Regions from separate parts of the Bradyrhizobium sp. CCBAU 53415 genome, predicted to be linked through region 2. Evidence: predicted binding sites of a transcription regulator. Region 2 holds the regulator's gene; the other holds the start of a gene.
The links. Region 2 encodes LexA, which represses DNA repair genes until DNA is damaged. Its sites were predicted from a motif close to TGTTCNNNNTGTGTTCNG; they were not measured.

Region 1 (3,410 bases), on a different contig from region 2:
AGCACCGCCCTTTCAGGGATATGGGTGTCCTGCGGCAGGTGCACGACGACGCGCTTTCCGCCGATGCGCGCTGCGATGCGGTCGATCAGCGCGGCGAGCTCGTCATTGTCGTGGACATGGGCGTCGAGATCGCGCTGCTCCTGCACCACGATCTCGGTGCGGCTCGCCGACAGCCGCACCATGTCGAAGCCGAAGCCGGGATCGAGCGGATCGGCGAGCGCATCGAGGCGCTCGCGAAACAGGCGGTCGATCACCGCGCTTCGCGTCACGGGGCGTCCGGTCTCGACCGTGATCGCGCGCACCACGCCGTCGGTGCGGAAGAAGGCGGCTTCCAGCCGGCGCGCACCCTTGCCCTGCTTCTCCATGGATGCGATCAGCGTGTCGGCGAGCCGCGACAGCGTCATCGCGATCATGGTGTCGGTCGCGATCGGCTCGGCGAAGCGCTTCTCCACGATGTAGTCGGGCAGCGGCTTTCGCGGGTTGATCGGCGCATCGCCCTGCCCCAGTGCATGCGCAAGCAGCGTGGAGAACCGCGCGCCAAACCGCGCCGTGATTTCGTGCGGCTCGCGCGAGGCGACATCGCCGATGGTCTTCAGACCGGCGCGACGCAAGCCGGTGGTGATGGCCTCGCCTGCACCGAGCGCGGACACCGGAAACTGGTCGATCGCCGCCGCCTCTCCGCCATCGACAACGACGGTTCCCGTGGCCTGCCGCGTCAGCGTGCGCGCGCAGACCGAGGTCCCGGCGATCGCCGCGCCGACGGCAAAGCCCTGTCGGCCGAGCGCCCGGACCAGCGTCTGCAACAGCGCGGCTTCACCGCCGAACAGATGCGCGCAGCCGGTGATGTCCAGGAACAGCCCGTGCGGCGGATCGAGCGCCACCAGCGGCGTGAAGCGGTCGCACCAGTCGGCGATATCGCTGAGCGTCTTCGCGTCGGCCACGACATCGGCATCGAACACCTTCAGGTCAGGACACATCGCCCGCGCATTGGCCAGGGGTTGGCCGATGTACAGGCCGAGGCGCTCGGCGACCTCATCCAGCGCATGGATCACCAGCGCATTGTTGTCCTTGATGACGACGATGCTCGGCTCAGCTTTTTGTTTTGACGCGTTTTCTTCACGCGAACCGGTACCCATTTCGCTTGAAAACGCTTGGGCTTTACCCAGCCCGGCGCTGCCAAGGAACCGCTGGATCCGGTCGATGGGCAGGCGCGGCAGCCACAGGCTGAGAATACGTCGACGGTTCACTGAACTGGCACTCATCACAATTCCATTCCATGATCCACCGGCCGCATGGGCCATGACGATTGCGCAGGAGCTCGGCATCGAACACCGGCGCGCCCCAGGCACTCCATACTGAGCCCGGCGGCGAATGCGCCGCACGCAGCATCCATCGCGTCTCCGCGGTCGAAGGCAGCGGCTGCGCGGCCATCCGCAGCAAGAGACCGGTAACGCCGGAAGATTGCGCGGCAAGCGTCAGCTTGCGGCTCGCCACGAGATCGAACTGTCTGGTCTCGCCCCAGAGCTCGAGCACGACGGCGCCCAGCGCATCGCAGGCGAGCGCATCGGCCGAGGTGCGCAGCGCGCTCTCGACATCGGCGGCGCGCACCATCACCACGCGGCGCGGGTCGAGGCCGAGCTCGGCTAGCCCGCTCATCGACAGCGCGCCCGTTTCGATTTCAGAAAAATCCTGCCGCACCCACAGCAGCGGCCGACGCGCGCTCACGCGTCCCGCAAGGCCCATGACGAAGCCGGTCGCGGCAGCGCCCTGACGCCCTTCGCAAAACACCTCGTGGATCGCCGCGCGCACGAGCCCACCCTTCAGCGCGCCGTCGGCCTCGCCGTGGCCGAGCGCGACGCGATCGTGTTGATGCACGACCTCCGCGGTCTCGATGCGCTCGATCTGCCCGCGCAGGATCGCAAGCGCGCTGATGCGTGCGCCGCTCATGCTCGCCGCTCCTTCAGGAATTGGTGCCGTGGTCTTCAAAAGAAGAACCAACGGCTGGCTCATTTGTTCATGATATGTTCTAATATAAAGCTAACGGCGCGCGGAGAGTCAATCGAATAGGCGTGCTGCCGGATTCATCAGCGGAATCAACGGGATTTAGACATGGACGTACAACGCAAGCTGGAAATTCTGGCTGATGCCGCCAAATACGACGCGTCCTGCGCCTCCAGCGGCACCGAGAAGCGGGATTCCAGCGACGGCAAGGGCATGGGCTCGACCGCGCCAGGCATGGGCATCTGCCATTCCTATGCGCCGGACGGACGCTGCATCTCCCTGCTCAAGGTGCTGCTGACCAACGCCTGCAATTACGATTGCCTCTATTGCGTCAACCGCGCCTCCTCGAACGTACCGCGCGCCCGCTTCACCATCGACGAATTGGTCAAGCTCACGCTCGACTTCTACCGGCGCAATTACATCGAGGGCCTGTTCCTCTCCTCCGGCATCATCCGCAGCCCCGACTACACCATGGAGCAGGTGGTCAGCGTCGCGCGCAAACTGCGCGAGGAGCATCACTTCCGCGGCTACATTCACCTGAAGACCATTCCCGAGGCTGACGATGCGCTGATCGCGGAAGCCGGCAAATATGCCGATCGCCTCTCGATCAACATCGAGATGCCACAGGAGACGAGCCTGCAGCAATTCGCGCCCGAGAAGGACGTCCGCGCGATCCGCCGCACCATGGGCCGGCTGCGGCTGAAGCTGGATGAGGCCGAGGAGAACCGCGCAACGAAGGCGAAGGCCAGGCCGCAGCGCTTCGCGCCGGCCGGTCAGAGCACGCAGATGATCGTCGGCGCAGATAGCGCCTCCGACCACACCATCCTCCATACCAGCGCCAATCTCTACGGCGCCTACCGGCTGCGGCGCGTTTATTATTCCGCGTTCAGCCCGATCCCCGACGCCAGCCGCGCACTTCCCCTGCGGGCGCCGCCGCTGCTGCGCGAGCACCGGCTCTACCAGGCCGACTGGCTGATGCGGTTCTACGGCTTCGATGTCGGCGAGATCGTCGACGACAGCGCGATGCTGCCGCTCGACATCGATCCGAAGCTCGCCTGGGCGCTGCGTCATCGCGACCGTTTCCCGCTCGACGTCAACCGCGCCAGCCGCGAGGAGCTGCTGCGCGTGCCGGGCTTCGGCACCAAGGCGGTCGAACGCATCATCGCGACGCGGCGCACCACCACGATCCGCCTTGCCGATCTCGCACGGCTGCACGTGCCCCGCAACAAGGCGCTACCGTTCATCGTCCTCAGCGATCATCGCCCCTCGCCACATCGCCTCGACGAGGCGCGGCTGATCGAACGGTTCAAGCCGAAGGCAATGCAACTGGGATTTGGCTTCTGATGCAGTACATCACCCTCGACACCGAAACCGATTTCGACGGCTGGCGCAGAGCCGCGCGCAGCCTC
Region 2 (3,410 bases):
CAAGGCCGCCGACCTGAAATCCCGGGCCGATCCGCTGCCCGACAAGGATCAAGGTCCCCAAGCTCCCGACGTCGCCTGGGACGTCGGTCCGGACGATCCGACCGCGAGTTGACCGATGCTGGCCGTGGCGCTCGTGCTCGCCATCGTCGCCCTCGTGCCGGTCTGTCTCGCCTTCCGGATCATGCCCCGTCGGACTTGAGCTCCCGCCTCCACGACGGAAATCACGCAGGATAAATCGTCTTGCGTGCTGCTTTGCCTCGTGCCCGCACTCGGCTAGAACTCCCGCCACCCATTTGCAGGAGTTTCCGCCCGTGGCCCTCATGCCGGTTTCTGACGCGCTTGCCGCGGTGCTGGCCGGCGCCGAGCCGCTGGCTGAAGAGATGGTCTCCCTCGATGAGGCCTACCATCGCGTGCTCGCGCGCGACGTCGCGGCGCGGCGCACGCAGCCCCCGGAAGCCATGTCGGCGATGGACGGTTATGCCGTGCGTGCGGCCGACGCGGCAACGATCGATTCAGGGCTGACGGTCATCGGTGAGGTCGCGGCGGGCCGTCCGTTCGCGGGAAGGATTGGCCCCGGCGAAGCCGTTCGGATCTTCACCGGTGGCGTCATTCCCGATGGTGCCGATGCGGTCGTGATCCAGGAGGATACGGTTGCCGAGGGCAAGCGCATCACGATCAGGGAAGCCGCGATTCCCGGTCGGCACATTCGTCCCGCCGGCGTCGACTTCTCTGAAGGCGACGTGCTCCTGCGCAAGGGTACCCGTCTCACCGAGCGCGATCTCGCGCTCGCGGCTGCGATGAATTACCCGCAGCTCGCCGTCTGCCGCCGTCCGAAGGTCGCGATCCTCGCGACCGGCGACGAACTGGTGTTGCCGGGCACCACGCCCGGCCGCGGCCAGATCGTCTATTCCAATGGCTATGCCCTGCACGCGCTCGCCCGCAGCGAGGGCGCCGAGACCATCGACCTCGGCGTTGCCGCCGATACGCTGGAGGCCACTTCCGCCGGCATCCGCCGCGCCCGCGACAGCGGCGCCGACATCCTGATCACGACCGGAGGTGCGTCGGTCGGCGACCACGATCTGGTCCAGCAGGCGCTCGAGGGCGAAGGCATCGCGATGGCGTTCTGGAAGATCGCGATCCGGCCCGGCAAGCCGATGATGCACGGACGGCTCGGCGCCATGCGCGTGATCGGCCTGCCCGGCAATCCCGTGTCATCATACGTGTGTGCCTTCCTGTTCATGGTGCCGCTGATTCGCGCCCTGTCGGGCCGTTCGGTGATTCATCATCACCGCGAGCGCGCCGTGCTGGGCCGCGATCTCGGCGCCAACGACCAGCGCGAGGACTATCTGCGTGCGCGCCTCGAGACAGGCGGCGACGGCACGCTCGTCGCCCTTCCCGTCAGCCATCAGGACTCCTCTCTGCTTGCGAATCTCGCTGCGGCACAGGCACTTCTCGTACGCGCACCGTTCGCGCCGAAGGCCGAGGCCGGCACGCCTTGCGAGGTGCTGCGGCTCCCCCTTTAAGTCGCGCGGCCACACGCGGTCCGCGAACTTCGTCGCGTTCACGCTAAATTAAGCAGTTGCGGAACACATATCGAACATATAGTGTCCGTTCATGATTTGTTTCGAGGATGTAGCGGCTTATCGCTGATTTCATCGTCTCGGAATCGAACGACATCAACCGGGGGACTTTGGTCGAGATGTTGACACGCAAACAATACGAGCTTCTGCGGTTCATCAGCGAACGTCTGAAGGAAAGCGGCGTGCCGCCGTCCTTCGACGAGATGAAGGATGCGCTCGATCTGCGCTCGAAGTCGGGCATCCATCGCCTGATCACTGCGCTCGAGGAGCGCGGCTTCATCCGCCGCCTGCCCAACCGCGCCCGTGCCATCGAGGTGATCAAGCTGCCCGAGCTCCAGGCCGCCGCCGGCAATCGCCGCGGCTTCACGCCGAGCGTCATCGAGGGCAATCTCGGCAAGGTGCGCGCAACCTCCAGCCCGCCTGCGGACGAGGGCGAACGTCCCGTCGCGGTGCCCGTGATGGGCCGCATCGCGGCCGGCACGCCGATCGAGGCGTTGCAGACCCGCAGCCACACCATCAGCGTGCCGCCCGACATGCTCGGCTCGGGCGAGCACTACGCGCTCGAAGTGCGCGGCGATTCGATGGTCGAGGCCGGCATCCTCGACGGCGACATGGCGCTGATCCAGCGCAACGAGAGCGCCGATACCGGCGACATCGTGGTGGCGCTGATCGACGACGAGGAGGCCACGCTCAAGCGCTTCCGCCGCCGCGGCGCCTCGATCGCGCTAGAGCCCGCCAATGCCGCCTATGAGGTCCGCATCCTTCCGCCGAACCGCGTGAAGATCCAGGGCAAGCTGATCGGGCTTTACCGGAAGTACTGACCGGTCCGGCGGCCGCCCGACACCGATTGGAGCGGATCGTATCCGCTCCGGCTGGATGGTCATTCCGGTTCTGCTCAGATTATCCGGCCCCTCTTCCGGCGCTGCATCCTCGGCACGCCGCTCGAAGCAACATGGCTTCGCGGCCTGAAAGTTCGAGCCGGCGCCATGCGCCAGATCCTTCATGGACAATCGTTGCAGCGCTGATCGCAGCATCAGCGCTGCAAGCCGTTGCCACACAATGACACCGCCATGTGCGCAATGAAGCGGCGGTCAGCGAGCATATCCGCAACGCGCGCGGTGCATCGCGCAGCCTCAGCAATCGAGCTGGCAATAGCGAGTCGGTCGGCACCCGCGGGGCGCCGAGATGCGCCGTCGAATGCGCAGGAGTGAGCTTTGTTCCTATCGAAACCAGGAAAGATAATGTGATCGCGGCTTGCGAGGCCCAGCCGCAGATTTGCCTACAACCAAGCAGAGCGTCGTATACTTTCACCTTGATAGAGGCCTGTGCCTCCAAAGGAGGTGCGGGTTGCTATCTTCGCATGAGGAGCACCCGATGTGTGACTACAGCCTGCATGCCGTCGCGACTCGCCCCGCCGAAGTCGGCGAGACGATCGTCACGACAACCTTCCGCGGAACTTCGACCCGCGGCTTCGCCTCCGAAGCCGATCTGTCCGTCGCGGTCTGCCTGCTGCCGGGAACGGAGCTCGCTTTCGCCGACAATGTCCGTTACGACAACCGCTGGATCTGGACGCGCACCGTCAACTCCCGCGTCGGCAAGTTCGGCAAGGTCGATCCGCACATTCCCGATCGCCATCATGACGCGATCGAATTCCCCGACGGCAAATACGTGCTGGTGACACAGCTGGTCGAAGGCCAGCGCGCGACCGTGCTGCAATTGCCGGTGACCCAGCCGGTTGGCGAGCGTGAGCACAAGCCGCAGACCGTCGCCGGCACGCGGCCCACGATCACGCGCCTGCCGATCGGCTGACGTCGTCGCCCCCGGCTCATC

Region 1: XH87_RS30935 (putative DNA modification/repair radical SAM protein) is a predicted target of LexA. The motif match lies at 2,012-2,029, and genes of this name have one in related genera.

The regions. Positions count from the first base shown of each region.
Region 1 covers NZ_LBJF01000027.1:600,454-603,863, reverse strand. Annotated here, with positions in the region: gene XH87_RS30945 (Y-family DNA polymerase) at 1-1,262, opposite strand, end outside; gene XH87_RS30940 (ImuA family protein) at 1,159-1,947, opposite strand; gene XH87_RS30935 (putative DNA modification/repair radical SAM protein) at 2,110-3,345, shown strand; gene XH87_RS30930 (UdgX family uracil-DNA binding protein) at 3,345-3,410, shown strand, end outside.
Region 2 covers NZ_LBJF01000017.1:23,650-27,059, reverse strand. Annotated here, with positions in the region: gene XH87_RS09875 (hypothetical protein) at 1-112, shown strand, start outside; gene XH87_RS09870 (molybdopterin molybdotransferase MoeA) at 312-1,523, shown strand; gene lexA (transcriptional repressor LexA) at 1,700-2,401, shown strand; gene XH87_RS09860 (hypothetical protein) at 2,955-3,389, shown strand.